Regions from separate parts of the Gorillibacterium sp. sgz306347 genome, predicted to be linked through region 2. Evidence: predicted binding sites of a transcription regulator. Region 2 holds the regulator's gene; each other region holds the start of a gene.

The links. Region 2 encodes CtsR, which represses protease genes until heat stress. Its sites were predicted from a motif close to ATGGTCAATAAAGGTCAAACA; they were not measured.
Region 1: the regulator CtsR is predicted to act here: its motif matches at 2,360-2,380, upstream of clpP (ATP-dependent Clp endopeptidase proteolytic subunit ClpP).
Region 3: the regulator CtsR is predicted to act here: its motif matches at 4,872-4,892, upstream of clpP (ATP-dependent Clp endopeptidase proteolytic subunit ClpP).

What each region holds. Positions count from the first base shown of each region.
Region 1 covers NZ_JCAPET010000011.1:49,348-59,072, reverse strand. Annotated here, with positions in the region: gene ispG (flavodoxin-dependent (E)-4-hydroxy-3-methylbut-2-enyl-diphosphate synthase) at 1-331, opposite strand, end outside; gene clpX (ATP-dependent protease ATP-binding subunit ClpX) at 434-1,687, opposite strand; gene clpP (ATP-dependent Clp endopeptidase proteolytic subunit ClpP) at 1,704-2,294, opposite strand; gene tig (trigger factor) at 2,495-3,799, opposite strand; gene AC6I6H_RS08320 (hypothetical protein) at 3,955-4,899, opposite strand; tRNA gene AC6I6H_RS08315 (tRNA-Gly) at 5,034-5,107, shown strand; tRNA gene AC6I6H_RS08310 (tRNA-Arg) at 5,387-5,463, shown strand; gene AC6I6H_RS08305 (hypothetical protein) at 5,708-6,166, shown strand; gene AC6I6H_RS08300 (UbiX family flavin prenyltransferase) at 6,194-6,748, opposite strand; gene AC6I6H_RS08295 (L-lactate dehydrogenase) at 6,907-7,857, opposite strand; gene AC6I6H_RS08290 (TIGR01777 family oxidoreductase) at 7,995-8,894, opposite strand; gene AC6I6H_RS08285 (DsbA family protein) at 9,045-9,725, opposite strand, start outside.
Region 2 covers NZ_JCAPET010000027.1:53,799-63,523, forward strand. Annotated here, with positions in the region: gene AC6I6H_RS15130 (PIN/TRAM domain-containing protein) at 1-262, opposite strand, end outside; gene AC6I6H_RS15135 (DUF1573 domain-containing protein) at 457-852, shown strand; gene pssA (CDP-diacylglycerol--serine O-phosphatidyltransferase) at 999-1,697, opposite strand; gene disA (DNA integrity scanning diadenylate cyclase DisA) at 1,764-2,834, opposite strand; gene radA (DNA repair protein RadA) at 2,940-4,307, opposite strand; gene clpC (ATP-dependent protease ATP-binding subunit ClpC) at 4,556-6,982, opposite strand; gene mcsB (protein-arginine kinase McsB) at 7,023-8,099, opposite strand; gene mcsA (protein-arginine kinase activator protein McsA) at 8,116-8,631, opposite strand; gene AC6I6H_RS15170 (CtsR family transcriptional regulator) at 8,644-9,108, opposite strand.
Region 3 covers NZ_JCAPET010000047.1:19,657-29,381, reverse strand. Annotated here, with positions in the region: gene tpiA (triose-phosphate isomerase) at 1-533, opposite strand, end outside; gene AC6I6H_RS19090 (phosphoglycerate kinase) at 870-2,051, opposite strand; gene gap (type I glyceraldehyde-3-phosphate dehydrogenase) at 2,180-3,187, opposite strand; gene AC6I6H_RS19080 (sugar-binding transcriptional regulator) at 3,321-4,370, opposite strand; tRNA gene AC6I6H_RS19075 (tRNA-Arg) at 4,713-4,787, shown strand; gene clpP (ATP-dependent Clp endopeptidase proteolytic subunit ClpP) at 4,967-5,563, shown strand; gene AC6I6H_RS19065 (HPr family phosphocarrier protein) at 5,720-5,989, opposite strand; gene whiA (DNA-binding protein WhiA) at 6,144-7,076, opposite strand; gene AC6I6H_RS19055 (gluconeogenesis factor YvcK family protein) at 7,082-8,062, opposite strand; gene rapZ (RNase adapter RapZ) at 8,081-8,968, opposite strand; gene AC6I6H_RS19045 (ROK family glucokinase) at 9,047-9,725, opposite strand, start outside.

The DNA.
Region 1 (9,725 bases), on a different contig from region 2:
CCCGGCGGCCGATGTTGCCCGGATTGATGCGCACCTTGTCGATGCCGTTTTCGATTGCTTTCAGGGCAAGCCGGTAATCGAAATGAATGTCCGCCACAAGCGGAATATGAATGCGCCGTTTGATCTCGCGGATGGCTTCGGCGGCCTCCTCGTTGTTGACGGTCACGCGGACGATCTGGCAGCCCGCTTCCTCCAGCCGAAGGATTTCGGCCACGGTCGCTTCCACGTCCGCGGTTTTGGTCGTGCACATGCTCTGAATGACGATGCTGTCGCTGCCGCCGATGGTCAGGTTGCCGACTTTGACCGGGATCGTGTCTTTTCTGTGGAACATGGCAGGCTTCTCCCTCTCTATGCAAAGATCCTCCGCTACGGCCCCTCGATAGGGCTCCGCAGCGGAGGCGTAACGGATTTAGATGCGGTTGGTCGGGCGCGGTTACGCGCTCTCTTCCTTCTTCTTGGACTCCTTCGTGGTCAAGAGCGGCGCAATTTTCTCCTGCACCACTTCCTTGGTCACGACGCATTTGCTGACGTCCGTCCGGGACGGGATGTCGAACATGACATCCAGCATAATGCTTTCGATGATCGCCCGGAGGCCTCGGGCGCCGGTGTTGCGTTTGATCGCTTCCTTGGCGATCGACTCCAGCGCTTCCTCGGTGAACTCCAGATTCACGCTGTCCATCTCCAGCAGCTTCTGGTACTGCTTCACGAGCGCATTCTTCGGCTCCGTAAGGATCCGTACGAGCGCAGTCTCGTCAAGCGGCTCCAGGGTGGAGATGACCGGAATCCGGCCGACAAATTCGGGGATCAGGCCGAATTTCAGCAGATCCTCTGGCAGCACGAGGGAAAGGTATTCGCCCGGCTTGAGATCCGTTTTGTGCCCGTCGGTGCCGAAGCCGATCACCTTTTTGCCGATGCGGCGTTTGATGATCGATTCCAGTCCGTCGAAGGCGCCGCCTACGATGAACAGAATGTTCGTCGTGTCGATCTGGATGAATTCCTGATGCGGGTGCTTGCGGCCGCCCTGGGGCGGAACCGAAGCGACCGTTCCTTCGAGGATCTTCAGCAGCGCTTGCTGCACGCCCTCGCCGGAAACGTCGCGGGTGATCGACGGGTTCTCGGATTTGCGGGCCACTTTGTCGATTTCGTCGATGTAAATGATGCCGCGCTCCGCTTTCTCCACGTCGTAATCCGCCGATTGGATCAGCTTGAGCAGAATGTTCTCGACGTCTTCCCCGACGTAGCCCGCTTCCGTCAAGGAAGTGGCGTCGGCGATGGCGAACGGAACGTTCAGGATTTTGGCGAGCGTCTGGGCAAGCAGCGTTTTGCCGCTGCCGGTCGGCCCGAGCAGCAGGATATTGCTCTTGGCGAGCTCGACTTCGTCCTTGCTGCTTTGGGTGTTGATGCGCTTGTAGTGATTATATACAGCGACGGACAAAGACTTCTTGGCCATGTCCTGTCCAATGACATACTGGTCGAGAATGTTCCGGATGTCGCGCGGCTTGGGAACGTCCTTCAGGTCGAGATCCTCGTCCTGTCCGAGCTCCTCCTCGACGATTTCCGTGCACAGCTCGATGCATTCGTCGCAAATGTAGACGCCGGGACCGGCGACCAGCTTGCGCACCTGGTCCTGCGATTTGCCGCAGAACGAGCATTTGAGCTGACCTTTCTCTTCGTTAAATTTAAACATCGGATCACCCCTTGGGTTAAACTAAATCTTTTCGGGTGATGACCTCGTCGATCAACCCGTAGGCCTTGGCATCCTCAGCAGACATGAAGTTGTCCCGGTCCGTGTCCCGGTCGATCTTCTCGTAGGGCTGACCAGTGTGCGTCACGTAAATTTCGTTCAGCTTCCGCTTCGTCTTGATGATCCAGTCGGCGTGAATCTGGATGTCCGATGCCTGTCCCCGGACTCCGCCCAGCGGCTGGTGGATCATCACTTCGCTGTTGGGCAGCGCGTAACGCTTCCCCTTCGCGCCGGCCGTCAGAAGAAGCGAGGCCATGCTGGCCGCCATTCCGACGCAGATGGTGGACACATCCGGCTTGATGAACTGCATCGTATCGTAAATGCCCATCCCGGCCGTAACGGAACCTCCGGGAGAATTGATGTAGAGGCTGATGTCCTTCTCCGGATCCGCCGCCTGCAAAAACAGCAGCTGGGCGATGACCAGATTGGCCACGCTGTCGTCGATCGCGTCGCCGATAAAGATAATGCGGTCCTTCAGCAGGCGGGAATAGATATCGTACGATCTTTCGCCGCGCGCTTCTTGTTCAACCACCATAGGAATCAGACTCATACCGGCAGCATCCTTTCATCCCTAAAATAACCGATTGCACAGCTTTATTTTATCATGTTTAAAGACGTCTGTCATTTTTTACCCATTGGAAAAACGTTGAAACCGCGCGGCTCCGGGCGGAGCCGGAGTGGAAAAGAAAGGCGCCGAAAATGCGACGCCTTTCCGTATGGGTTCATCATTTTTTCGCTAGGATTCGACGTTTACGCCTCTTCCGGCTTCTTGACGCTGGACTCGACCAGGAAATCGACCACTTTGCTGCGGGTCAGGTCGGCCTTCAGGTTGTCCAGCATGCCGTTGGATTCGAACAGCGTGCGGATTTCCTCGCTGGAGCGCTGGTACAGACCGCCGAGACGCTCAAGCTCCTTGTTCAGGTCTTCCTCCGTCGGCTCGATGCTTTCGGCTTTCGCTACGGCTTCCAGCACCAGGGAGTTCAGCACGCGCTTGCTTGCATCCGCGCGCATTTGCTCTTTCAGGGCTTCTTCCGTTTGACCCGTGAACTGCGAGTAAAGCTCCAGGTTCATGCCTTGCCCTTCCAGGCGGTTGCGGAAATCGGAGAACAGATTTTCCACTTCGTTGTCGATCATGACGTCCGGCACATCCACGGTTGCGGCGGCGGCGACCTTCTCGATCACGGCATTCTCCAGCTCGCGCTTCAAGGATTGCTCCTTTTGCTCGCGGAGGCGTTTTTCCACGTCGGCTTTGTATTCCTCCAGCGTGTCGAATTCGCTGACGTCCTTCGCGAATTCGTCGTCCAGCTCGGGCAGGTTTTTCCGTTTGATTTCGTTAACCTTCACTTTGAAGACAGCCGCTTTTCCCTTCAGGTCGGGCGCGTGGTACTCTTCCGGGAAGGTAACGTTGACTTCTTTCTCTTCGTCCTTCTTCATGCCGACCACTTGCTCTTCAAAGCCCGGGATAAAGCTGCCCGAACCGAGCTCGAGGGAGTGGTTCTCGCCTTTGCCGCCTTCGAAGGCAACGTCGTCCATAAAGCCTTCAAAGTCGATAACGGCGATGTCGCCGTTAACAGCCGCTTCGTCGTCACCGGCTACTACGAGCTCGGCGTGACGTTCCTGCATGCGCTTCAGCTCGGCTTCGACTTCCTCGGCGGTCACGTCGGCGGATTTCTCCGTCACTTCGACGCCTTTGTACTCGCCGAGCTCCACTTCCGGCTTCACGGCCACTTTGGCGGTGAATTTCAGCACTTGGCCTTTGCCCATTTCCTGTACGTCCACTTCCGGACGGTCGATCGGCTCAATGTTCACTTCTTCGACGGCTTCGGTGTAAACTTCCGGAAGAAGGATATCCAGCGCGTCCTGGTACAGGCTTTCCACGCCGAAACGGCGCTCGAACATGGCCCGCGGCACTTTGCCTTTGCGGAAGCCCGGAACGGTTACTTTCCCGGCCACTTTCTTGAACGCTTTGTCTAACGCGTCGTTTACACGCTCGGCTTCAACCTCGACGGTAAGGACGCCTTGATTCTTCTCTATTATTTCCCAGCTTGCTTTCATTTTATGCTTTCCCCTCCAAAAAATGTACCTGCCTCGTTTTACCCGTTGACCTTAAACCATTCCATTATAATCATTACGCCCTCACATTTCAAGACAAGACGTTTTTTTCCTGACTCCGGCGGCCCGCAAGCAGCGCCGGCGGCGGTCATAGTGCGCTACAATCTGCCGCGCAGCCGGACGAACGTTTCGATCGCCTGCTCCGCCTGCCGCCATTCCAGGACCTGCTCCTCCGTCAGCCCGTATTCCTCGCGATAGTCCGTTTCCCCGGCATCCTCGGTTTGCAAAATCTTTCCGAGCGCCCCGTGCAGGGCCGCCGCCCAGGCGTCGATGCCGCCGTCGTCCAAAGCCGCCAGCCGGCCGTAAAGCGGCGAGGCGTAGACGAAGGAAAGAAATTCGATCCAGGTCTGCTCGGCAAAATAGGCAAGGGCGGGTTCCCCCACTTCGCTTTTGGCCTGCACCCGGCGCAAAACGGCGCTCATGGCGTCCGGAAAGTCGTCCGCCGAGAGCGGCGTCTCCTCGATCCGCACCTCGCGTTCGCCGCCCTGGTACCGGATGGTCACGGCGCCGTTCTCGCCCCGTTTGCGAAGCGCCTGCAGCCCCTGAAACACGATAAAAGGGTGCAGCGTCGCGTTTTGCAGCCATTCCTTCAGCGTAGGCGTCACGTCCGGATGGTCCAGGTAGGTAAGCTGTCCCAGCGCCAGAAGAATCTTCTCCATGCTGTCGCCGGTAATAAGGGCGTCCAGCAGCCGGTTGACATAACCGCTGTCGGCCGTCCGCCTCCGGTCCACGCTGTTCCGGAACAGCTCCTCCTCGGTCTCCTCCGGCCCGGCCGGCTCGGTTCCGTCCCGGCTCTCCAATCCGGGCAGCATGTTCTCCAGCCAGCCGAGGAGCCCCTCCCATTCTTCGCGGTTGCGGGGATCCCCGGTCTCCAGCTCCAGCAGAAAACGAAGCAGCCCCACTGCTTCGGCATAGCGCTCGGTCTCCAGCATCCGGGTGAGCTGCATTTGGTAGTAATCGATGGTTTTCGGAAAAAGGATGACTTTCCCTTTCGCGTCGTTGTTGTCGTTCCCGTCGCTTTCCCGGCTCCTGATAGCCGCCACCTCTTTCGCATAAGCTTCTTCACCTGATGGTAGCCTGTCCGCGTCCAAAAAGCAAAGCAACCCCGGACGGCAAGTTTCCGATTGCTTTTCCCGGGAGCTTTGTGCTATGATAATGCTGTTTCGCCAATCCGCATGCGGGTGTAGTTCAATGGTAGAACGCCAGCTTCCCAAGCTTGAGGCGAGGGTTCGATTCCCTTCACCCGCTCCAACCGTGCATATGAACAGAGCCCTTTTCGGGCTCTTTTTGTTTCTTCATAGATTCAAGTGCAAGATCGACGCCAAAGTGCAGAACCGGCAGCCAAAACGCGAGACCGGAGGTGCGAAGGGAACATGGGGAAATCGGCCTCGGCGGCAGCTCCGGGAGCAAGCGATGCAGCCCAGAATCCGCATGCCCGGCGGCTTGACAAGGAATGGCTTTGCCGTTATCATTGGTCTAGCCAAAAGGGAGCCGTCTGCCAAGGTGCGGAGCTTTTGGATGCAAACGCAGGTCCCAGTAGCTCAGCTGGATAGAGCAACGGCCTTCTAAGCCGTGGGTCGGGGGTTCGAGTCCCTCCTGGGACGCCATTCCAACTTTACATCTTTTACACGCCGCTCCTTCAATAAGGAGCTTTTCTTATGTCTTATAAACACAATAGAAAGAAAAGAGCAGGACGGCCTAACCAGCCTCCTGCTCTTTTCTTTCTAATCTGCGCGCTGCCCGGACAGCAATGGAATCGGGCATTTTCCCCGGGGCACTTCCCCCTTCCCCTTTCCGGCCTACTGAATTTACTGGTAGGGCCAATAACCTTAGCGGAAAGGATGATTATCATTGCCTTCCATTATCGATTATCAGTTTAACGAAGAGCCTGCCGGAGGAGGATCGCTCCCGTTCCAGCTGACTTCAGGCGTTGAGGCGGGCATCGCCACCATCAACCTGAACAACGCCTTTTTGACCGACCGGATTGTATTTGCCGCCACGGTAGGGTGGATGCCTTCTCTTTTACCTCTCGGTTCGGTCTCGCCCATGCTCACTCTTCGCATTCGCCGCGACGCTTCCAACGGACCGATTCTCTATCAGATCCAGGACAGGGCATATATCGGACCGGGCAGCGAGGTTCCGGGGGAATACATTCCGGTGATTACCTCATTTATCCATGCCGGGATTGCCACGGCGACCGGACCTAACGCTTATGTGTTAACCGCCCTCCTTTCGGGGAGCGGCTCCGTGTTTGGGCCGGTGCATTTTAGCGGCGCCAGCCTCTACCAATTGGGTCCCGTGACCCCCTGAAGGCAGCGTGCGGTACCGGACCTTTGGTTATTCCAGCCAGCGTTTTCCCGTTTCGTGCTCGATTCCGAACTGGTCGAGAATGCGCGCGACCGTTTGGAGCACCATGTCGTCGATCGTTTCGGGCTTTGTATAAAACGCCGGCATTGGCGGCAGCATCACCGTGCCCATCCGGGCGAGCCGCAGCATATTCTCCAGATGGATCTCGCTGAGCGGCGTCTCCCGCGGCACCAGCACCAGCTTGCGCCGTTCCTTCAGCGTCACGTCCGCCGCCCGGGAAATCAGGTTGTCGGTATAGCCGTGGCTGATCGCGGCCAGCGTCTTCATGCTGCACGGCGCGATTACCATTCCGTCCGTGCGGAACGACCCGCTGGAAACGGAAGCCGCCAAATTGTCGGCGGCATGCACGCGGGAAGCGAGCTTTTTCACGTCCTCCACGGCATAATCCGTCTCGATCCGGATCGTCTTCTCCGCCCACGGGCTCAGGATCAAATGCGTTTCCACTTCCAGCTTCTGCAAAACCTGGAGCAGTCGGATGCCGTAAATCGGCCCCGTTGCCCCGGAAAGAGCGACGATTAGTTTCATTCCAAGGTGTCCCTTCCGTATCCTGACATGCTGAAAACAGGCGTATCGGCCTTGCTAGTATTATAGTAGGCCGCCCCCCGTTCCAACAACAAAAAAACGCACCCTCCTCGAGAGGCTGCGTTTCAATACGGACCCTGGCCGTTCGGCAAAAAGGCGCATCAGGACAGCAAGCGCTCGATTCCCGAACGGATGATGGAGCAGGAGTCGGCAAACTTGCGCGTTTCCTCTTCGGTCAGGTTCAGCTCCACCACTTCCTCGATTCCGCCCGCTCCGATAATGGCGGGCACGCCCGCACAGACGCCCTTTTGCCCATACTCTCCATCCAGAATCGCCGATACGGCGATGATCTTGTGCTCGTCGTTCAGGATGGACCGGGTGATATAGGCGAGCGCATTGCCGATGCCGAATTGGGTGTTTCCTTTGCGGAGAAAAATTTCCCAGCCGGCGTCCTTCGTTTTCTTCGCCACTTCCTCCAGGTCGACATGCTTGAACCGCTCTTTGTGCTGGTCGAGAATATGCAGGATCGGTTTCCCGCCAATGGTTACATGGGACCAGGCGACAAACTGCGATTCGCCGTGTTCGCCGAGCGCATAGCCGTGAACGCTGCGCGGGTCGATTGAAAACACTTCGGAAAGCAGGGTTTTGAGGCGCGAGGAATCGATAGAGGTGCCGGTTCCGATCACCCGGTGCCGCGGCAGGCCGCTGATTTCGCGGATCAGGTAAGTGACGATGTCCACGGGATTGGCCGCAACGACGAAGATGCCGTCGAAGCCGCCGCTCATGACCCGTTCGACGATTTCCCGCGTGATCTTGCCCGCGTCCTCCAACACGTCCAGGCGGGTTTGCCCCGGCTTCGGATTTGCGCCGGCGGTCAGCACGATCACGTCCATGTCCCGGCAGTCTTCGAGATTTCCGGCGTATACCTTTGTTCGCGTGGATGTAAAGTCCATGCAGTGCGACAGGTCGAGCGCCTGCGCCATCGCCCGGTCGTAGGTCCGGTCGATCATCATAATTTCGTCGCACACGGACTGGTTGATCATGGAATAGGCGCAGCCCGCTCCCACCATGCCCGCTCCGACGATAGCCACCCGTCTGGTTGTTTTTCCCATCGCCATCCTCCAACGCTTGTCTTATCAATCTGATTGATTTCTTTTATTATACGCGAGAACGCGGTCTGTGTCACATTTAATGACATTTCTCCGGAGCGCAGCAAAAAACCGTCCGTTACCGCGGACGGCCATGGCGGTTATCCTTTCTTTTTGAGCGCAAGAATAGCCTCTTGGGCGGCGGGATAGCGGAAAACGAAGCCGGCCTCGGCGGCCGCGCGGGGCAGGACCCGCTGCCCCTCCAGCAGGAGCGTGCTCATCTCGCCGAGGACCGCCCTCAGCGCAAAAGCGGGTACGGGCAGCCAATGAGGACGGCCGTACGCTTTGGCAATGGCTCGGCCGAAGTCGTCGTTCAGCAGCGGGTTGGGAGCAACGGCGTTTACCGGACCCTCGAGCTGCGGCGACAGCAGACAGAATTCTATCAGGCGCGCAAGGTCATGCAGGTGAATCCAGGACACCCACTGCCGGCCGGTCCCGATCCGGCCGCCGGCAAAAAACCGGTAGGGAAGCCTTTGCAGGGGAAAGGCTCCGCCGCCGCTGCCCAGCACAACCCCAAGCCGGAGCTTGACGAGACGGACGGCGGGAATCCGGTCGGCCGCCCGTTCCCATTCGCGGGAGACGTACCCCAGAAAATCGCCGGTCGGCTTGACGGAGGTTTCGTCAAAAACATCGCGCTCGGAAGTGCCGTAAATGCCGACGGCCGAGGCATTGATGACGACCGGCAGCGGGGAAGCCAAACGCCCGGCCATCGCGGCGATCCGGGCGGTCGTCTGCACCCGGGATTCCAGAATGGCCCGTTTCCCTTCCGGCGTCCAGCGGCGGCGGATGGTCTCGCCCGCCAGATTCACCACCGCGTCCGCCCCCTGAAGAAGCTGTTCTTCCTCCGCCTGTTCCCACGTGGCGTACCCGAGCGGACCGCCGCTTTCCCGGGACGGGCGGGAACGGCGCGAAACGATCCATACTTCATGGCCCTGCGCAGCCAGATGAGCCGATGCGGCCCGTCCGATAAAACCCGTGCCTCCGAATAAAACGATTTTCATGCGCGGCCTCCTTCCGGTTTTTCGGCAATGACAGACAAAAGGCTCCCGCGAGCGGCCGGAAACCGCACGAGAACCTTTATCCATGCCAGCTTTTCTCATTTTCATAACCGGAAGACGCGGCAGTGAAACAGCCGGCGTCTTTTTGCGGACTCACTGCGCCTGGGTCAAGGCGCTGTCGACTGCCGCGGTAAGCTCCTCGTAGCTGGTGCCCGGCGCCAGATGAGTGCCGTTTACAAAGAACTGCGGCGTTCCGTTGACGCCCAGCGAGCCGGTAATCTTATAGTCTTCTTTTACATCGAGCATATACGTATGCTCTTTCAGGTCTTTCTCAAACTGGGCCTGATCGATCCCGTCCATGTTCTCCTTCACGAAATTGATCAGATACTTCTGCGTGGCCCATACTTCCGTTTCATCGCCCTGAGCCGCGAACAGCTTCTCGGTGAACTCCCAGAACTTGTCGTTGTTCTGCCGGTAGATCGCTTCGCCGGCGCTTGCCGCAAGGATCGAGTCGCGGTCGATGAACGCGTGGTTCATGAAGTAGAACGCGACCTTCCCGGTATCGACGTAGTCCTTCTTGAATTTGGCCAGGTTCTCTTGCGACCAGGTGGCGCACACGGGGCATTTGAAATCCGCGGCCTCCACCACCTTCACCGGGGCGTCGGGATTGCCGAGCACCGGCTGCTTGTCGTACTGAATGCCTTTGGAAATATCGATGCTGCCCTTGATCTCGGTGTAGTTGATCAGTCCCTTTTCGTCGGCCGCCTTGAGTTTGTCCTGGTAAGCGTTCAGGCCGACCAGAATGCCCAAAAGCACGACCAATACCCCGAGGAA
Region 2 (9,725 bases):
CGGCAAAAGCAAGCTGGTTGGCCGGCGTCCGGCGCAGCGCAGCGTCCATTCGCGCGGCGGAGCGGGCCAGGCTTTCACCGCCCAGCGCGGCCGCCAGCCAGAACAAGAGGGCGGTGCCGCCGGTCGTCCACCAGATGGAGAAGCTCCCGTCCATCCATGAATCTCCGGCAAACGGGCGGGCCAACAGACCGATTTCATAATGCCAGTAAAAACCGACCGCAGCTCCTGCCAGCAGCGCGATCAGCCGCAATCCTTTTTTCATGCATCTCACCTTTCCTTTCTTTTGTATGCGACGGATGCGGTTATCCCGTTTTCCGTTTTTACCAGTATGGTCCAATCGCGCCGCGACTAAACCTTGGCCGCGGACGCCGCTCACGCCCAAGAAAGTCAAATTGAATTATGGGAACGGTTTCGCTATAATGGCCTTAACGCCATTCCTATCATCGGGGTGAAAAGATGAACTCGCTCAGCTTGATGCAATTCCAGGACCAGGTCTCGGAGCTTCTGCTCCGCCACCGCAGCGTCCTTGACGTATTGTCCAAATACACCCAGTCCAACGCCGCGGCTCAGCGCTCCGTCGCCAAAGCCATTACCGAATGCGGCTGTATCCAGGTACACGCCGGCAAACAGCATTATTCAAACGAGATGACAATTGAAGACGCCAAGAAAGTGCTGGAAACGCACATGACCGGAGAATTGTGCGAGAATTGCGTGGAGGCCGTCGCTTCCGAGCTTGGCAAAAATCTGTTCTACATGGCGTCCCTCTGCAACCTGCTCGGGGTTGATCTTCAGAAGGTGCTGGAGGACGAATCAAAGCGCTGCGCGACACTCGGCTTTTTCAATATGTCCTGATGCTCTCCTTGCGCATAAAGACAGGTTAACGCAACCAACAAAAAAACCTCTCCGCCGGTTCGAACCGGTTTGGAGAGGTTTTCCTTTTGTTTCGGGATGCCCGCCGTCAGCCGGCGAGCCGATTTCGGCGCTTGAAGCCGAAGCTGTCAGCGCTTGCGCTTGAACCCCATAAACGTGCCGTAAAGCGCATAGATCACCAGCGGCACAAAAATGAGGCGGGACAAATAGTTCGGGAACAGGATGACCATAATGAGCGCGACGATCACGCAGCCGAGTGCGATCATGGCGGCGCGGCGCGTCAGGCGGACTTTCTTGAAGCTCGGGTATTTCACCCGGCTTACCATCAAGAAGGACAGGAGCAAAGAAGCCGCTACCAGCACGTAAGACGACAGTCCTTCATGGAAAAGCGCCAGGGTGCAAAGAATCACGCCCGCAGCCGGTATCGGAAGCCCGACAAAAAAACCGGGAGGCGCTTCGATGACGTTAAAGCGCGCAAGCCGCAGCGCTCCGCAAATCGGAAAGATGGCCGTTGCGATCCAGGCGACCGGAGGATTCAGCTCCCCGTAGGCCACCACGTACATAATAAAAGCGGGAGCAACGCCAAATGAAATGACGTCGGATAACGAATCCAGCTCCTTGCCGAATTCGCTTTGCACATTTAACGCTCTGGCAAGCCGGCCATCGATGCCGTCCATCAGCATCGCGATGATAATGATGATGGAGGCCAAATTGGAATTGTCAATCTCGGGAAACACCGGCGTGTCGTTCAGGACCAGGATGATGGCGATGATACCTAAAAACAGGTTCAAGACCGTAAACATGCTGGGAACCGTTTTTCGCAGCATTCTCTGCCCACCTTTTTCAATCACCGGCCCGGGCCGGCTTCCTTAACCTAACAAATTGTATGGAATTTAAATTTGTCTGTCAATGAATACTTGCTCTTGAAACCTCCGAAGCCCTTCCTTGATGGCGCGGGCGCGAACTTCCCCAATGCCGTCCACATCGTCCAGCTCCTCGATGGAAGCGGAGATAATATGGGGAAGCGACTCGAACTTCTCCACCAGGTTGGAAATGATGATGGAGGGCAGACGGGGAATCTTGCTGAGCACGCGGTATCCCCGCGGCGCAATGGTTTCATCCAGAATGGTGCTGGTGACCGTGTAGCCGAGCAGACGGACGATGTGATGAAAATCGAGCAATTCGTCCGGAGACAGCTTGGCGATGCCCGCCTTGAACTCTTTGATCTTCTCTTCCGATTGCTCCCGGCAGTAATCCTTGATGAGCAGCACCGACTCATGCTCGATGTTGTAGACCAGCTCCTCCAGCTGCATGCTGATGAGCCGGCCTTCGCTGCCCAGTTCGTTGATGTACCGGCGGATTTCGGCTTTGACGCGAAGAACCATCTCCACCCGCTGCAGAGCGTGGACCGCGTCCTCGAAGGTGACCGCCTCTTCAAATTCCGACGCCCCCAGGTTGATCAGCGTCTGATCGAGCACCGATTTGTACTTTTCCAGCGTCTGCATGGCCTGATTCGCCTTGGTCAGAATGACGCCCATATCTTTAAGGGAGTACCGGAGGTTTCCTTGATACAAGGTAATGATATTGCGGCGCTGGGAGATAGACACGACCAGCTTTCCGGTTTGCTTGGCCACCCGCTCCGCCGTCCGGTGCCGAATGCCCGTTTCATTGGACGGCATGCTGGGATCGGGGTTCAGCTGCGTGTTGGCGTAATGGATTTTCTTCACGTCTTCGCTTAAAATAATGGCCCCGTCCATTTTGGCCAGCTCATACAAAAAGTTCGGCGTGAAGTCGCAATTGATGGCGAAGCCGCCATCCGCCAGCTCCATCACCTCCGGGCTCTGGCCCACGACAATCAAAGCGCCGGTTTTCGCGCGCAGCACGTTTTCCAGCCCGTCGCGGAACTGCGTGCCCGGCGCCACCAGCTTCAGAATCTTGCTTTTGATCTCTTCTTCCTTCGCCACGATATCCCCCCGTCTTTCTCTCGCGCAAGTCTAATCATATTCCGGCGTTTCTTTGTTATTCTCACCTTATATCGGCCGCTCAACCCTTATTTATGAAGAGATTGTTCAATCAAGCGCGGCGGCAAGCGCCTCCGCAACCGTATGCACCCCGACGATGTCGATGCCTGCGGGCGGCGTCCACCCCTTCAGACTCCGGGCCGGCACAATGGCCCGGCGAAAGCCGAGCTTTTGCGCTTCCCGGATGCGCTGATCGATCCGGGACACGCCGCGCACTTCGCCCGTAAGCCCGATTTCTCCGAAAACAACGTCCTCCGGGCGCGTCGGCCGGTCTTTAAAGCTGGATGCGACGCTTACGGCGACTCCCAGGTCCACGGCCGGCTCGTCGAGCCGGACACCGCCCGCCACGTTCAGGTAGGCGTCCTGGCTTTGCAGGAACAGGCCGATCCGCTTCTCCAACACCGCCATGATCAGGGTCAGCCGGTTGTAGTCAAAGCCGGTGGACATCCGCCGGGGCGAAGGAAAATTGGTCGGCGAAACAAGCGCCTGCAGCTCCACCAGCACCGGCCGGGTTCCTTCCATGCTTGCGACAACCGTGGAGCCCGCCACGCCTTTCGGCCGTTCGGAAAGAAACAGCTCCGACGGATTGGCGATTTCGGCCAGGCCCGATTCGCGCATTTCAAAAATGCCGATTTCGTTGGTCGAGCCAAACCGGTTTTTGACGGCTCGCAGCAGCCGGTACGTATGATGCCGTTCCCCTTCAAAATAAAGCACGCAGTCCACCATATGCTCCAGCAGGCGCGGACCGGCAATGGCTCCTTCCTTGGTGACGTGGCCGACCAGCACGATGGCGGTTCCCCGGCTTTTGGCCAGCCGCATAAAATGGGACGTGCATTCCCGCACCTGGGATACGCTACCCGGAGCGGAGGCAATCTGGGGATGGTAGACCGTTTGAATCGAGTCGATGACGACAAAATCGGGCTCCACTTTGGCGATCGCGTCGTCGATGCGTTCCAGGTTGGTCTCGCAGAGCACATAAAGCGACGGGGAGAGCGCCTCCAGCCGGTCCGCGCGCAGCTTCGTCTGCGCCGCCGATTCCTCCCCGGACAAATACAGCACCTTCAACCCCTGCTTTGTCAGTGCATGAGAAGCTTGCAGCAGCAGGGTGGATTTCCCGATTCCGGGATCGCCGCCCACCAGGATCAGGGAGCCCGGCACAATGCCGCCTCCAAGCACCCGGTCCAGTTCCTTGTTCGAGGTGCGGATGCGGGGATCGCGGGATGCTTCGATGTCCGTAATCGCCATCGCCCGGTCCTGGGAAAGCGGCTGGGAAAAGCTCATGCCCTGCGTTTTCACCGGCGTGTCCGGCTCTTCGACAAAGCTGTTCCAGGCTTCGCAACCCGGGCATTTGCCGAGCCATTTCGGCGATTCGTACCCGCACTCCTGACACGTAAATTTCGTTTTTGCTTTTGCCATTGCTTTCTCCTGTCTATAAAAAGCGGAAGACCCGCTGTGGTTGACTAACCAAAAGTGTACCATTTTGAGAACGTGGTGAAAACCCTTTGCCGGCGGCGGAGGGCCCAATTTATCCAGAAAAAACAATGGAAATAAAAGTTTCCGGTAGGCAAAAAGGCCCGATGTCCGCTCAATGCGGAATCGGGCCCTGCCGTTCCAGCTGCTTAAAGCCGCAGCTGCTGCTTCGTTTCACTTTGCCGGCCTATGGCTCAGGCGTTGCGCGCTACTTCCAGCTGGCCTTCCTTCACGTCGATGGTGAGGGAGTCGCCTTTGGCAATGTTGCCTTTGAGCAGCTCCTCGGACAGACGGTCTTCAATGTGCTTCTGAATCGCACGGCGCAGCGGCCTTGCTCCGAACGCCGGATCGAAGCCTTCCTTGGCGAGGAAGCTCTTCGCTTCGTCGGTCAGGATGAAATCCACCTCGTGCTCTTTCAGGCGCTTGCGCAGGTCTTCGGCCATGAGCGACACGATTTCTTGAATGTGGGCTTCCTCCAGGTTATGGAAGACGATGATTTCGTCAATCCGGTTGAGGAACTCCGGACGGAAGCTCTTCTTCAGCTCGCCCATGACTTTGTCTTTCATGTTGTTGTATTCTTTGCTCGTATCGTTGGCGGCAGTGAAGCCCAGCGTGGAATTCCTTTTGATTGTCTCCGCGCCGACGTTCGAGGTCATGATGATCAGGGTGTTGCGGAAGTCTACCGTCCGGCCTTTGGAATCCGTCAGCCGCCCGTCTTCCAGTACCTGCAGAAGAATGTTGAACACTTCCGGGTGAGCCTTTTCGACTTCGTCGAGCAGAACGACGGAGTACGGCTTGCGGCGCACCTTTTCGGTCAGCTGGCCGCCTTCCTCGTAGCCGACGTATCCCGGAGGCGCTCCGACCAGGCGGGACGTGGAATGCTTCTCCATGTATTCCGACATGTCGATGCGGATGACCGCATTCTCGTCGCCGAACATGGCTTCCGCCAAAGCGCGGGCCAGCTCGGTTTTGCCGACCCCCGTCGGGCCGAGGAAGATGAACGAGCCGATCGGACGCTTGACGTCCTTCAGGCCGGCGCGGGCGCGACGGATGGCGCGGCTGACGGAGCGGACCGCTTCATCCTGCCCAATGACTCTCTCGTGCAGGATTTCTTCCATCTTGAGCAGACGCTCCGTTTCTTCTTCCGCCAGCTTGCGGACCGGGATTCCCGTCCAGTTGGCGACCACATCCGCGATGTCCTCCGGCGTTACCTCGGAGTCCGTGCGGCCTTGGGTTTCCTTCCACTGGTTGCGGGTTTCCTCCAGCTCTTCGCGCAGCTTTTGCTCGGTGTCGCGCAGGGAAGCCGCTTTTTCAAATTCCTGGCTTTGCACGGCGGCGTCCTTTTCCTTGCGGATGTCTTCCAACCGGCTTTCCAGCTCCTTCAGCTGCGGCGGCGTCGTGTAGGAGCGCAGGCGCACCTTGGAGCCGGCTTCGTCAATCAGGTCGATCGCTTTGTCCGGCAGGAAGCGGTCCGGAATGTAGCGATCCGACAGCTTCACAGCCTGCACGATCGCTTCGTCGGTAATTTTCACCCGGTGATGCGCTTCGTAACGGTCGCGCAGCCCGTAGAGGATCTGAATGGCTTCCTCTGCGGTCGGCTCGTCGACGGTAATCGGCTGGAAGCGGCGCTCCAGCGCGGCGTCCTTCTCGATGTATTTGCGGTATTCGTCCAGCGTGGTCGCCCCGATGCATTGCAGCTCGCCGCGGGCCAAAGCCGGCTTCAGAATGTTGGAGGCGTCAATGGCGCCTTCCGCGCCGCCGGCCCCAATCAAAGTATGCAGCTCGTCAATGAACAGGATGATGTTTCCGGCCTGACGGATTTCGTCCATGATCTTTTTAAGCCGGTCTTCAAATTCCCCGCGGTATTTGGTGCCGGCCACAACCGATCCCATGTCCAGCGTCATGACGCGTTTTTCACGCAAGGTTTCCGGAATTTCATTGTTCACAATGCGCTGGGCCAGCCCTTCGGCAATCGCGGTTTTCCCGACGCCCGGCTCCCCGATCAGCACGGGATTGTTTTTGGTCCGGCGGCTCAGCACCTGGATCACGCGTTCGATCTCCTTGCTGCGTCCGATAACCGGATCAACGTTGCCTTCCTTGGCGAAAGCCGTCAGATCGCGGGCCAGACCGTCCAGGGTCGGCGTATTCACATTGGAGGACGCGCCGTGGTTGGCGGATGCCGACTCGCTGCTGCCCAGCAGCTGGAGCACTTGCTGGCGTGCCTTGTTCAGCGAAATGCCCAGGTTGTTCAGCACGCGCGCCGCAACGCCTTCGCCTTCCCGGATCAAACCGAGCAAAATATGTTCGGTGCCGACATACGTATGGCCGAGCTTGCGGGCTTCGTCCATGGAAAGCTCGATGACCTTCTTGGCGCGGGGCGTATAGGCGATGTTCGTCGGCTGCTCCTGCCCCCGGCCGATCAAGGATTCCACTTCGTCCTGAATTTTCTCCAGGCCGAGTCCAAGGGCGATCAGCGCTTTGGCGGCGATCCCTTCCCCTTCCCGGATCAAACCCAGCAGGATATGCTCCGTTCCGATGTTGTTGTGACCCAGCCGCACCGCTTCTTCTTGAGCCAATGCCAGCACTTTCTGCGCGCGTTCCGTAAATCTTCCAAACATAATCAATGGCACCTCCATTATAAGGTCTGTTCTGAAAAATGTTTTATTTCGCGCAATCGGCTTTGCCGGCGAGCTTTGAGCGAATCAGCTCGGCCCGACGGATGTCCCGGTTTTCGGGCGTCAGCAGCTCTCCCGTTGTCTTTTGCAAAAAGCCGGCTTGCGTCATAACCAAAAGCTCATTCATCGTTTCGGCCTGCAGGCAGTCGATCAAACCGAGATCGATCCCGAGACGGACGTCGGACAACCGCTGCATCGCTTCTTTCGAATCCAGGATCACCGCATGGGAGAGGATTCCGAAGGAGCGGAACACCCGGTCGGCCACGCGAAAACGCGATTCCGCCAGCAGCTTGCCGCGCGCGGCCCGTTCATGCTCGATAATTTGCCGGACCACGCCGTCCAGATTCTCAATGATTTCTTCTTCCGACTGCCCAAGCGTAATCTGATTGGATATTTGAAAAAGATTCCCCGAAGCCTCGCTGCCCTCGCCGTACAGCCCTCTGACTGCCAGACCGACTTGCGTCACCGCGGATAAGATCCGGCCGATCTGCTGGGTTATCACCAAAGCGGGCAAATGGAGCATCACCGATGCCCGAAGGCCCGTTCCGACGTTGGTCGGGCAGCTCGTGAGAAATCCCCGTTTTTCCTCAAACGCGTAATTCAACTGGCTTTCAAAAATATCGTCGATCCGGTTTGCCGTTTCCCAAGCCTCCCGGATTTGAAACCCGGGCTCCAGGCATTGAATCCGGATATGGTCCTCTTCATTGACCATAATGCTGACGGATTCGTTCTCGCTCAGGATGACGGCTCCGTTCCGGGACTCGCTGGCCAGACTGGGACTGATCAGGTGCTTTTCCACCAGCACGCGTTTTTCCAGATCGCTGACCTCCGACAAAGGAATAAGAGAAAACTGGCTCTCTTCCTTCAGCTCGCCGCTTTCCAGCACGGCGGACGCTTTCTCCAGCACCTCCCGCGAATGCTGATTCGTGGCCAACATGGGAAAAGCATAGTCCCGCAGGTTCCGTGCCAGACGAACCCGGCTGGAAATGACGGCGTCGGTGTCCGGCGCCTCGCGTTTCATCCACTCGCTGAGCGGCTGTTCGGTAAAACGATCCACTATCATCTGCTTTCGTACCCCCTTAGAGCTCGGAGATCCGTTTCTCCAACTCGCGAATCCGGTCGCGAATGGTCGCGGCTTCCTCAAACTCCTCGCGTTCGATATGCTCGGCGAGGTCCTTTTTGAGCGTATCCAAATCCCGTTTGCTCTGGACGATGCCTCCCGCCCGTTTAGGCACTTTCCCTGCGTGGGCCACGCTGCCGTGCACCCTTTTAAACAGCGGGTCCAGATGGCTGGAAAAATATTTGTAGCAGGAGCTGCAGCCGAACCGGCCCAGCTTGCTGAACTGGGCATACGTCAACCCGCATTCCTCACAACGCTCGGCCTGCGGCTTGGATGCCCCCGAAGCCATAAAGGCTTCATTATTCAGCAGACCCGAAAGCAAATTGTGAATGGAAAAACCGTTGGGCGTACCGGGAATCATCTCACCTTTTTCCCGCGCGCAGGTTTCGCACAAATGGGATTCCGTCTTCTCTCCGCCGACAATCTTGGTAAAATGAAGCGAAGCCGGGCGTTTCCCGCATTCCTGACACAACATCGGTATCCCCCCCTAACATTGGCTGAGCAAGGAGAGCAGCATCGCTTTCAGCAGGCGGGCACGAATTTCGTCGCGAAGCGGCAGCTTAAGCAGCAGAATCTCTCTGGAAACCGCCGCCCGCAGCAGATTGGCCTCCCGAGCGGTAACAAACCCGCCCTCCTCCAACTGGTAAATGAGCCCTTCCGAAGCGGTCTGGTCGATTTGCGACCCGATCGTCCCGAGAATATGATCCAGAATAACCCCATGGGACGACAACTGCACCTTCTGGATTCGAATGTACCCTCCTCCGCCGCGTTTGCTTTCAACAATGTAGCCTTTCTCCAGCGTAAACCGCGTGCTGATCACATAGTTGATCTGGGACGGGACACATTGAAACCGTTCAGCCAGCTCATTTCTTTGGATTTCGATAATGCCGGAAGGGCTCTGCATCAGAATATTTTTGAGATACTGTTCAATAATATCCGAAGCATTGCGCATCAGCTCACCCTCCGTTGTTTGTTTGCTTTGTCTACAAAGTCTTGATCAGGAATTCACCTGACTTTGACTTTCTTTGACCTTGAAAATATTATACCACGTTTTCGCCGGTTTTCAAGCAAGCCCCCCAAACCTTTTCTGGCCGAAAAAAATCACCGCTCTCCGTTTCATTATCCGCTTCCTGTTTTCCTTTTATACCGCTTCTTTAACCCTTTGAATCAGATCAAGCGATTGAACTTATGTCATTTTCTTTACAATCGTCCATACGTGCCCGGAATGAATGTCTTGCCTATCCGTCGCGTCCTGTCTTGCGTTTGACGAAGATAAGAACCTGAACGTAGTTGGGCAAGTTGTGCAACTCCCCTCTATTCCTTGGCGGCATTTAATCTACTCATTCGGGATTAAGCCCGCGTTGCGCCAACTCCAGCTCATCATCGGTCTGCCCCGCTAGCTTCCTGATTGGACTTCTGCCCCAATACCATTGTCAAGAAAATGCTATTTTCCTTATGGATCGTCCCATTTGCGCATCACCCGTACAAAACAAAAGAACCTGCGCAGGTTGCACAGGTTCTTCCGTTGCTTGGCGACGTTCGACTCTTCCGGGACTCAGCCCGCGTTGG
Region 3 (9,725 bases), on a different contig from region 2:
GTCGAGGATTTGCCCGTTCCGATGGCCCAAATCGGCTCGTAAGCGATGACCGTCTTCGCAGCCAGCTCTTTGTCGAGGCCTTCAAACGCCGCTTCGGTTTGCACCTTCACCACGTCTTTGGTCCGGCCGCCTTCGCGCTCTTCGAGCTTTTCGCCCACGCAGACGATCGGCGTCAAATCGTACTTGAACGCGGCTTTGATTTTCTTGTTTACGGTTTCGTCGGTTTCCGCGAAATATTCGCGGCGTTCCGAGTGGCCGATGATCACGTAGTCCACGCCGAGCTCCTTCAGCATTTCACCGCTGATTTCGCCCGTGTAAGCGCCATTGTCCGCCCAGTGCAGGTTTTGCGCGCCGACTTTGATCGTTGTGCCTTTGAACGCTTCGACGAGAACGGCGAGGTTCGTGTAGGGAGCGCAGATGACGCTTTCGACGCCTTCCACTTCGGCTTTGCCCTTGACTTCCTCGGCAAATGCCGCCGCTTCCTTCACCGTTTTGAACATTTTCCAGTTGCCGGCAATGATCGGTTTTCTCATTTTCAACACTCCTTCGCGTCCTCCCCGGCGTTTGCGGCTCCTGCTGTCAGGCGGCCGCCCGCAAGGTCGGAGACTTTCCTGACGCGTAAAATGCGCAGCGCCTCCGGGCGCCCGCAGTCTAGCGTAAACCATGCGCAGGGGCAGACGCCAGCCGGCGGGGTTTCGATCGCTGTTGTTTTCGGAAGCCGGGATCAATCTCCCGCTTGCAGCCTTCCGAAAACAAAGGCGAGCGCTTCGCTTCTGCACCCCGCCCCTTCCGGCCTGCGTCCATGCTGCGCCAGGTAAAGCATCACGGACCCGCCCGAAGACGGGCCCGGTCTTTATTGTCGCATTCGCTTACTTGTCTTGCAAGGCCACGACGCCCGGGAGCGCTTTGCCTTCCATGAATTCCAGGGAAGCGCCGCCGCCCGTGGAGATGTGGTCCATTTTGTCCTTCATGTCGAACTTCTCAACCGCAGCGGCGGAGTCGCCGCCGCCGATGACGGTATAGCCTTCCGTGTCGGCGCAGGCTTGGCACACCGCTTTGGTGCCGGCCGCGAATTTGTCCATTTCGAACACGCCCATCGGTCCGTTCCAAACGATCAGCTTGGAGTTTTTGATAACCTCGGCGTACGCTTTGGCCGTTTCCGGTCCGATGTCGAGGCCCATCCAGCCCGCCGGAATTTCGTTGGCCGGTACGGTCTTGGCGTTGGCGTCGTTGCTGAATGCGTCGGCTGCGACGATGTCGGTAGGCAGGTGGAGCTTAACGCCCTTCTCTTCGGCTTTCTTGATGAAGCCGAGCGCCACGTCGATTTTTTCTTCGTCGACGATGGAGTTGCCGACTTCGTAGCCTTTCGCCTTCAGGAAGGTGAAAAGCAGGCCGCCGCCGATGATGATGTGATCGGCGAGCTTGATCAGGTTATCGATGACGTCGATCTTGTCCTTAACCTTCGCGCCGCCGATGATGGCGGTGAAAGGGCGCTCCGGATTGCTCAGGGCTTTGCCGAGCACGTCCAGCTCTTTTTCCATCAGCAGGCCGGAAACCGCCGGCAGGTGATGGGCGATGCCTTCCGTCGAAGCGTGCGCGCGGTGAGCGGCGCCGAAGGCGTCGTTGACGAACACGTCGGCAAGCTCGGCGAATTGCTTGGCGAGCTCCGGATCGTTCTTCTCTTCGCCTTTGTGGAAGCGGACGTTCTCAAGCACGAGGACGTCGCCGTTTTTCATTTCGGCGATTTGGGCCTTTACGGCGTCGCCGACGGACTCGTTGGCTTTGGCAACCGGCTTGCCGAGCAGCTCGGACAGACGGTTGGCGGCCGGGGTCAGCCGCATGCTTTCGTTCACTTCGCCTTTCGGGCGGCCCATGTGGCTGGCCAGAATGACTTTGGCTCCTTGCTGAATCAGGTACGTTACCGTCGGCAGCGTTTCAACGATGCGCGTGTCGTCGGTGATCACACCGTTGTCCAGGGGTACGTTGAAGTCGACGCGGACAAATACGCGTTTGCCGGTGACGTCGATATCGCGGACGCTTTTCTTATTCATTCCTGTTCCCTCCGCTTATTCCATTTTGGGAATGCCGCATACCGTGAGCTGCGGTGCGCGAGCAGTCATAAGAGCGGAAACGACCGTGTCGGTTTCCGCTCCGGATTGAAGCCTTTTATGAGCCGTTCTTATTTAACCAGCTTTGCGAAGTATTCCAGCGTGCGAACGAGTTGAGCCGTGTAGGACATTTCGTTGTCGTACCAAGAAACCGTTTTGACCAGCTGCTTGTCGCCGACCGTCAGAACTTTCGTTTGGGTAGCGTCGAACAGGGAGCCGTATGTGCTGCCTTTGATGTCGGAGGAGACGATTTCGTCTTCCGTGTAGCCGTAGGATTCGTTGGCGGCTGCTTTCATCGCGGCGTTGACTTCGTCGGCCGTTACGTTCTTCTCGAGAATCGTAACCAGCTCGGTCAGGGAGCCCGTAGCTACCGGTACGCGTTGAGCGGCGCCGTCGAGTTTGCCCTTCAGTTCCGGAATAACGAGGCCGATTGCTTTGGCAGCGCCCGTCGTGTTCGGAATGATGTTCTCGGCAGCGGCACGAGCGCGGCGGAAGTCGCCTTTGCGGTGCGGAGCGTCAAGCGTGTTTTGGTCGCCGGTGTAAGCGTGGATCGTCGTCATCAGGCCGTTGACTACGCCGAACTTGTCGTTCAGGACTTTCGCCATCGGAGCCAGGCAGTTCGTGGTGCAGGAAGCGCCGGAGATAACCGTTTCGCTGCCGTCCAGGATTTCATGGTTAACGTTGTAAACAACGGTTTTTACGTCGCCGGTAGCCGGAGCGGAGATAACGACTTTCTTCGCGCCGCCTTTCAGGTGAAGCTCGGCTTTCTCTTGGGATACGAAGAAGCCCGTGCACTCGAGGACGATTTCAACGCCCAGCTCGCCCCAAGGAAGCTCTTCCGGTTTCGGGTTGGCGAGAACCTTGACTTCTTTGCCGTTTACTTTGAAGAAGCCGTCGTGTACTTCAACATCGCCTTTGAAAGTGCCTTGCGTCGTATCATATTTCAACAAGTGAGCCAGCATTTTGGCGTCCGTCAGGTCGTTGATCGCTACTACTTCGATTCCTTCCACTTCTTGAATGCGGCGGAATGCCAGACGGCCGATCCGTCCAAATCCGTTAATGCCAACTTTAACTGTCATGTTAAAACTCCTCCTATGTGGATAAGTATAGTGAAGCTTTATCTCAGGACGGCTGGGCCGTCATGAAAACGAATGAATGTGCTCCCGCAGGCAGGAGACCGGATAAACCATGCCAAAACATGTTATTTCGCGGTCAATGGCGATTTTCCTCTTTTGCGCCGCCGATTTGCTGCAGAATTTGGGTGGCTGCCGCCTCGTCCGTCACCAGAACATGCTCTCTTCCGCTGTGAAGAACGGCGGCGATGCTGCGCCCCTTGCTGCTTCCGCCGGCTACGGCGATGACCGTTTCGACCTGCTTCAGGTCTTCCAGCCGCATGCCCAGCGTCGGGAGCCGGTGAACGACCGAGCCGTGCCGGTCAAAATAATAGCCGAACGCTTCGGCGAGCGCTTCCGTCCGTTTGAGCGCTTCCAGCGTCTCCGTGCCGGCCTTGCGCCTTCTCGCCATAACTTTAGCTTCTCCGATTCCGTGAAGCACAATGCGGGCGCTGCGAATGACCTGAATAATTTCCCGAATTTCGGGTTCCTGAATCAGCGTCTGGTACGCCTCTTCCCCCAAATGATCGGGCACATGGAGAAGCCGGTACTGTCCGCCGGTCTTCTTCGCCATCACTGAAGCAATGGTGTTGGCCTGAAATTCGACGCTTTCGCCGATGCCGCCTCTTGCCGGTACGTAAAGGCTGCCCTTCAGCGGCGGGGAAGGCGCAATCTGCGCGGCTACTTCCGCCAGGGTCGAGCCGCCGGTAACGGCGACAACGCATTCGTCCTGCACCGCCTTGCGCAGGGCTCCCGCGGCCGCCCGGCCCATCTCCTTCTTCGTGTAGGGAGACGTGTCCGAGTCGCCTTGGACGACGATGACTTCGCGAATGCCGAACGCTTCCTTGATCCTATCCTCCATGCGGGCCAAACCGAGCAGTTCCTTGATCATCGGCTCCATCTGCTCCAGAAGCTGCATGCCCGCCGGGGTCAGCGCCATGCCGAAGGCTTCCACGCTCAGAAGCCCTTGCTCCTTCAGAAAATCCGTTTCCGCCCGCAGAACGCGCTCGGTCATGTTAAGGGAGGCGGCCAGCGTGCGGCGGCCGACAATCCGGTACAGCATCACAAAGTGCAGAATGGAGTATCGCTTCTTCACGATATCCAATACGTCGGGAAGCAGCTGTTTTTGCATCTCAAGGATCGCTCTCATTATTCCACTCCTGCCTTGGACACCAAACGTCCCGCGTACGCGTTTTGCGTCCCACCTTGTGCAAAAAAATTTTACCCCTCTGTTATTTTAGCTGATTCCGGTTAGTGATGCAAGCTTTGCCTGCTGCCGCGCGCCGTTAAGGTTTTATGAACGAGCCCCGGGATTCCCTCAAAGGGGTGGAACGACAAGCGAATGGCAGGCCTTTGCTGCTGCTCCCCGCGCCGGCTAAACGAGGGTTTCCAAAAGAACCCGCCTGATTCGCCAAACATTGTGCTTGCATTTATCCTTCGGGTGGCTTATAATATTTTTTGCTGGCTTCACTAATGAGCCTGCACATCATACGCGCCCGTGGTCCAATGGATATGACGTAGGCCTCCGGAGCCTGAGATCGAGGTTCGATCCCTCGCGGGCGCGCCATACATACTTCTTTTCGAAAACCAACCGACGCCGCAAGGCGTTTTTTTGTTGCCCAAAATGCCTTTCCGGCAGCTTTCCCGCAAATGTTTGACCTTTTTTGACTTTTGTTCGTTTTTTCAGTAAGATGGGTATAGTTACATGATGAAAACCCAATGACTTATATCAAAGGAGGAATATCCATGAGCTTCATCCCCATGGTCGTGGAACCGGATGCGCGCGGCGAGAGGGCGTACGACATTTACTCCCGCTTGCTGAAAGACCGCATTATCTTCCTCGGCAGTCCGATTAACGATGCGGTCGCCAACGCCATCATTGCGCAGCTGCTGTTCCTGACCGCTCAGGACCCCGAGAAGGACATCAGCATTTACATCAACAGCCCGGGCGGCTCTATTACCGCGGGCATGGCGATTTACGACACGATGCAATTTATCAAGCCGGACGTCTCCACCATTTGCGTGGGCATGGCCGCTTCGATGGGCGCTTTTTTGCTGACGGCGGGCGCTAAAGGCAAACGCTATGCGCTGCCGAACAGTGAAGTCATGATTCACCAGCCGCTCGGCGGAGCCGAAGGCCAGGCGAGCGACATTGAAATTCGCGCCAAACGGATTATCAAGCTGCGCGAAAAGCTGAACAAAATTCTGTCCGAGCGCACCGGCCAGCCGCTGGAGCGGATCGACAAGGACACCGACCGGGACTACTTCATGACGGCCGAAGAAGCCATGAAATACGGCTGCATCGACAAAGTCATCGAAACGGTCAACAAGGATCTGCTGTAATCCGGCCCCAGGGCCCGGTGAACGCAAAAAAACCGCTTCGGCCTCGGCCGTAGCGGTTTTTGTCTTTGCTGCCGATGCCGGGAAGGCGGCGCTGCATCCCGTAACCGGAAGTAAAAAAGCCTCCATCCGGAAGCTTTTCTTTGTATGGGCGCGGGGTTACTGATTCTCCAGCTCTTCCTTGCCGACCAGGGCGACTAAAGCGTTTACAGCCTGCTCGGCGTCCGCGCCTTCCGCACTTATGTAAATTTCCGTCCCGGTGCTGATCGCAAGGCTCATGATGCCCATAATACTTTTCGCGTTGACTTTCTTCTCGTCCTTCTCAACGAAGATTTCCGAAGAGAACTTGTTGGCCTCCTGGACGAAAAGAGCGGCCGGTCTGGCGTGCAAACCGGTTTTTAATCTAACCACTGCGGGACACTTAGACATGCGCCACTACCCCCAATTGCGTTTGATAAACTTCTATAGGAACCAAGGGAACCGATAAAGGAACGGATTTTCGTCCATTATAACATTTTTTCCTAAGCAGCACTAGGGCGTAGCCCTGTTACAAGGATAACCGGGATTCGCCCGAAAGTAAAGGTTAGCGGGCGCTCCGGATTTTTTCGGCCATTTCGTCGAGCTTGCGGAGCCGGTGGTTGACCCCCGACTTGCTGACCGGGGCTTTCAGCAGGTCTCCGACCTCCTGCAGGTTGATGTCGGGATGCTTCAGCCGGATTTCCGCGACCTCCCGCAGCTTCTCGGGAAGCTGCTCCAGCCCGATCTCCTTTTCGATCAGCCGGATGTTGTCGATCTGACGGACGGCGGCGCCGATCGTCTTGTTGAGGTTGGCCGTCTCGCAGTTGACGATCCGGTTTACCGAATTGCGCATGTCCTTCATGATCCGAACATCCTCAAAGCGCAGGAGCGCTTGATGGGCGCCGATCAGACTGAGAAAATCGATAATTTTCTCGCCTTCCTTGAGGTAGAAAATAAACCCCTTTTTCCGTTCGATGCAGCGCGCGTTCAGCTCGAAGCGGTTCGCCAGCTGCACCAGGGAGTGGCAGTGCTCTTCGTACATCGAAGCGATTTCCAAGTGGTAGGACGCGCCCTCCGGGTTGTTGACCGATCCCCCGGCCAGAAACGCTCCGCGCAGGTAAGCGCGTTTGCAGCAGTTGCCCCGAACGATGCTCTTGTCGATCCCGGGCGTGAACAGAAAGCCTTCGGAAACAATCCTTAGCTCGGACAAAATCTCCTGCACCTGCTGGGGAACGCGCACGATGTAGACATTATTTTTCTTCAGCCGCATTTTTTTGCGGACGAGCAGCTCGGTGTGGACCTGGAATTTCTTTTTGAGCAGCAGGTATATACGGCGGGCAATCGCCGCGTTCTCGGTCGAAATGTCCAGGACGATCCGCTGGCCGGTGATCTGAACGCTGCCGTTCATGCGGATAAGCGCCGACAGCTCGGCTGTCTCGCAGCAGGGCTCGGCCGCAAGCATCGTCAGTTCCTTTTTTGTTTGGGCCGCGAAGGACACCGCTCTCACCCCTTTCGGATCATCCGGCTTTCTACCAGGTTGTAGATGTGATGACTTAGTTTTTCCGCGTCGTGCCGCAAATACGTATGGAAATAAATGAGTTCGTCCGCGATAACACGGTATCCCTGCCGGTCCAGCTCCTCCATGTCCAGAAGCACCTCGGATGCGCCCTCTTCGGCGTACTTCCGCTTTACGTCAGGCGGAATGGTTCCGTTGTTGACGATGACATAATCGAACAAGCTTTGCCCGATGTGCGCCCGCACGGCGTTCAAATGATCGCTGACGCTGTAGAAGTCGGTTTCGCCCGGCTGCGTCATCACATTGCAGATGAACACCTTCAGGGCGCTCGATTCCACGACGGCCTTGGCGATCTCGGGAACAAGCAGGTTCGGGATGATGCTGGTATACAGGCTCCCCGGCCCGATGACGATGGCGTCGGCCGAGCGGAGCGCTTCAATCGCTTCCGGAAGCGGGGCAACTTCGGCCGGCTCGATAAACACCCGTTTGATCCGCTGCCCCGCCTGCGGGATTTTGGACTCGCCCGTGACGACGGAGCCGTCTTCCATTTCCGCTTTGAGGACAATGGGGATGTCGGCTGCGGGCAAAACCTGCCCGCGCACCGCAAGCACGCGGCTCAGCTCCCGGATGCCGCCGACAAAGTCGCCGGAAATGTCGCTCATGGCGGCCAGAATCAAATTGCCAAGCGGGTGCCCGGCCAAGCCGTCCCCCTGCTTGAAACGGTACTGCAGCAGCATGGAAAGCAAAGGCTCGGCATCGGCCAGCGCGCACAAGACATTGCGGATATCCCCGGGAGGGGGGATCTGCAGCTCGTTCCGCAGTACGCCGGAGCTTCCCCCGTCGTCCGCAACCGTGACGATCGCCGTTATATCAAGCGGCTTTTCCTTCAGCCCGCGAAGCATCACGGACAAGCCGGTTCCTCCGCCGATGACCACGACACGGGGAGCCTTTTCTTTTCTTACCGCCACGCGCCCGTCCTCCTTTGTTTACGGCCGGTCGCGTTCCGCGTCCCGGTGGCTGACCCGGACCGTCTCCGTCTCACTCGTGCCGATCATCTTGCCCAGGTATTCGGCGACGGCTACGGAGCGGTGCTTGCCCCCCGTACAGCCTATGCCGATGACAACCTGGCTCTTGCCTTCTTTTTTGTATTGCGGGATCAAAAATTGCAGCAAATCAAGAAGCTTGGTCAGAAACTCCTGCGTTTCCGACCACTTCATTACGTATTCGTACACGTCGTTGTCCATTCCGGTCTGCGGCCGAAGCGTTTCCACATAGTGCGGGTTCGGCAAAAAACGGACGTCGAAAATCAGGTCCGCGTCGATCGGAATGCCGTACTTGAAGCCGAAGGAGACGACATTCAGCACCAGGCCCTGATCCCCCAGGCTATGAAAACGCGAGACAATCCGTTCCTTCAGCTGACCCGGCTTCAGGTTGCTGGTGTCGATGGCCTGAGTTGCCAGGCCCTTGAGCTCCTCCAGCAGCACGCGCTCCTGCTGAATGCCTTCCAGCAGCGCGCCGTTCGGCGCCAGCGGATGCCGGCGGCGGCTTTCCTTGTAGCGGCGGACCAAAACGGAATCCGTCGCATCGAGGAACAGGATTTCATAGCTCAGCCGGTAGTTCTCGCGGATCGTTTGCAGCGATTCGGACAAGGCGCGGAAAAACTCGCGGCCGCGCAGGTCGATGACAAGCGCCACCTTGCCGATTTTGCCGTTGGATTGATCGATCAGCTCCGCAAACTTGGGGATCAGGACCGGGGGAAGGTTATCCACGCAGAAAAAACCCAGGTCCTCCAGACTTTGCACGGCGATGGTTTTCCCGGCGCCGGACATCCCCGTGATGATGACCAGCTCGGCCAGTTTGTTGCGTTCCTCCATGTCGCAGCCTCCCATCATGACGTTGCTTCCGGCGGCGGACCGGCACAGCGGCCCCCGCCGTTACCGCCAAAGCAGAGGTTAGCGGGGCAGGTTCAAGCCGGCCGCGCCGACCACTCCGGCGTCGTTTCCGAGCGTAGCGGGAACGATGTCCACGCCCTCATACGCCTGCTCCGGCGTGTATTTGCGGAAATGCTCCCGGATCGGCTGGAACAGAATGTCGCCGGCTTTGGCCACGCCGCCGCCCACGATAAACCGCTGCGGATTGAGAATCACCGCCAGGGTCGCCATGGAGCGGCCCAGGTAATAAGCCGCCCGGTTCACGATGCGCAGGGCTACTTCGTCGCCGGCTTTGGCCGTGTCGAACACGTCCTTGGCCGTCAGGGATTGGATCATGGCCAGCGAGGTTTTATCCCCGCGTTCCACCGCGTCCTTCGCCATACGGACGATTCCGGTCGCGGAGGAGACGGTTTCCAGGCAGCCGGTTTGCCCGCAGTTGCACTGGATCGCTTCCAGATCCGGCACAACCGACATGTGGCCAAGCTCGCCCGCCATGCCGCTGAAGCCTTGATAAATTTTGCCATTTATAATAATGCCGCCACCGACTCCGGTTCCGAGCGTATAGCAGACCAGGTTGGAAATGCCCGCACCCGCTCCGCTCCAGGCTTCTCCCAAAGCCGCCACGTTGGCATCGTTGTCAATGGTAACTGGCTTGCCGAGCTTCTGCTCGAGCACCTTCTTCACGGGCACGTTCTGCCAT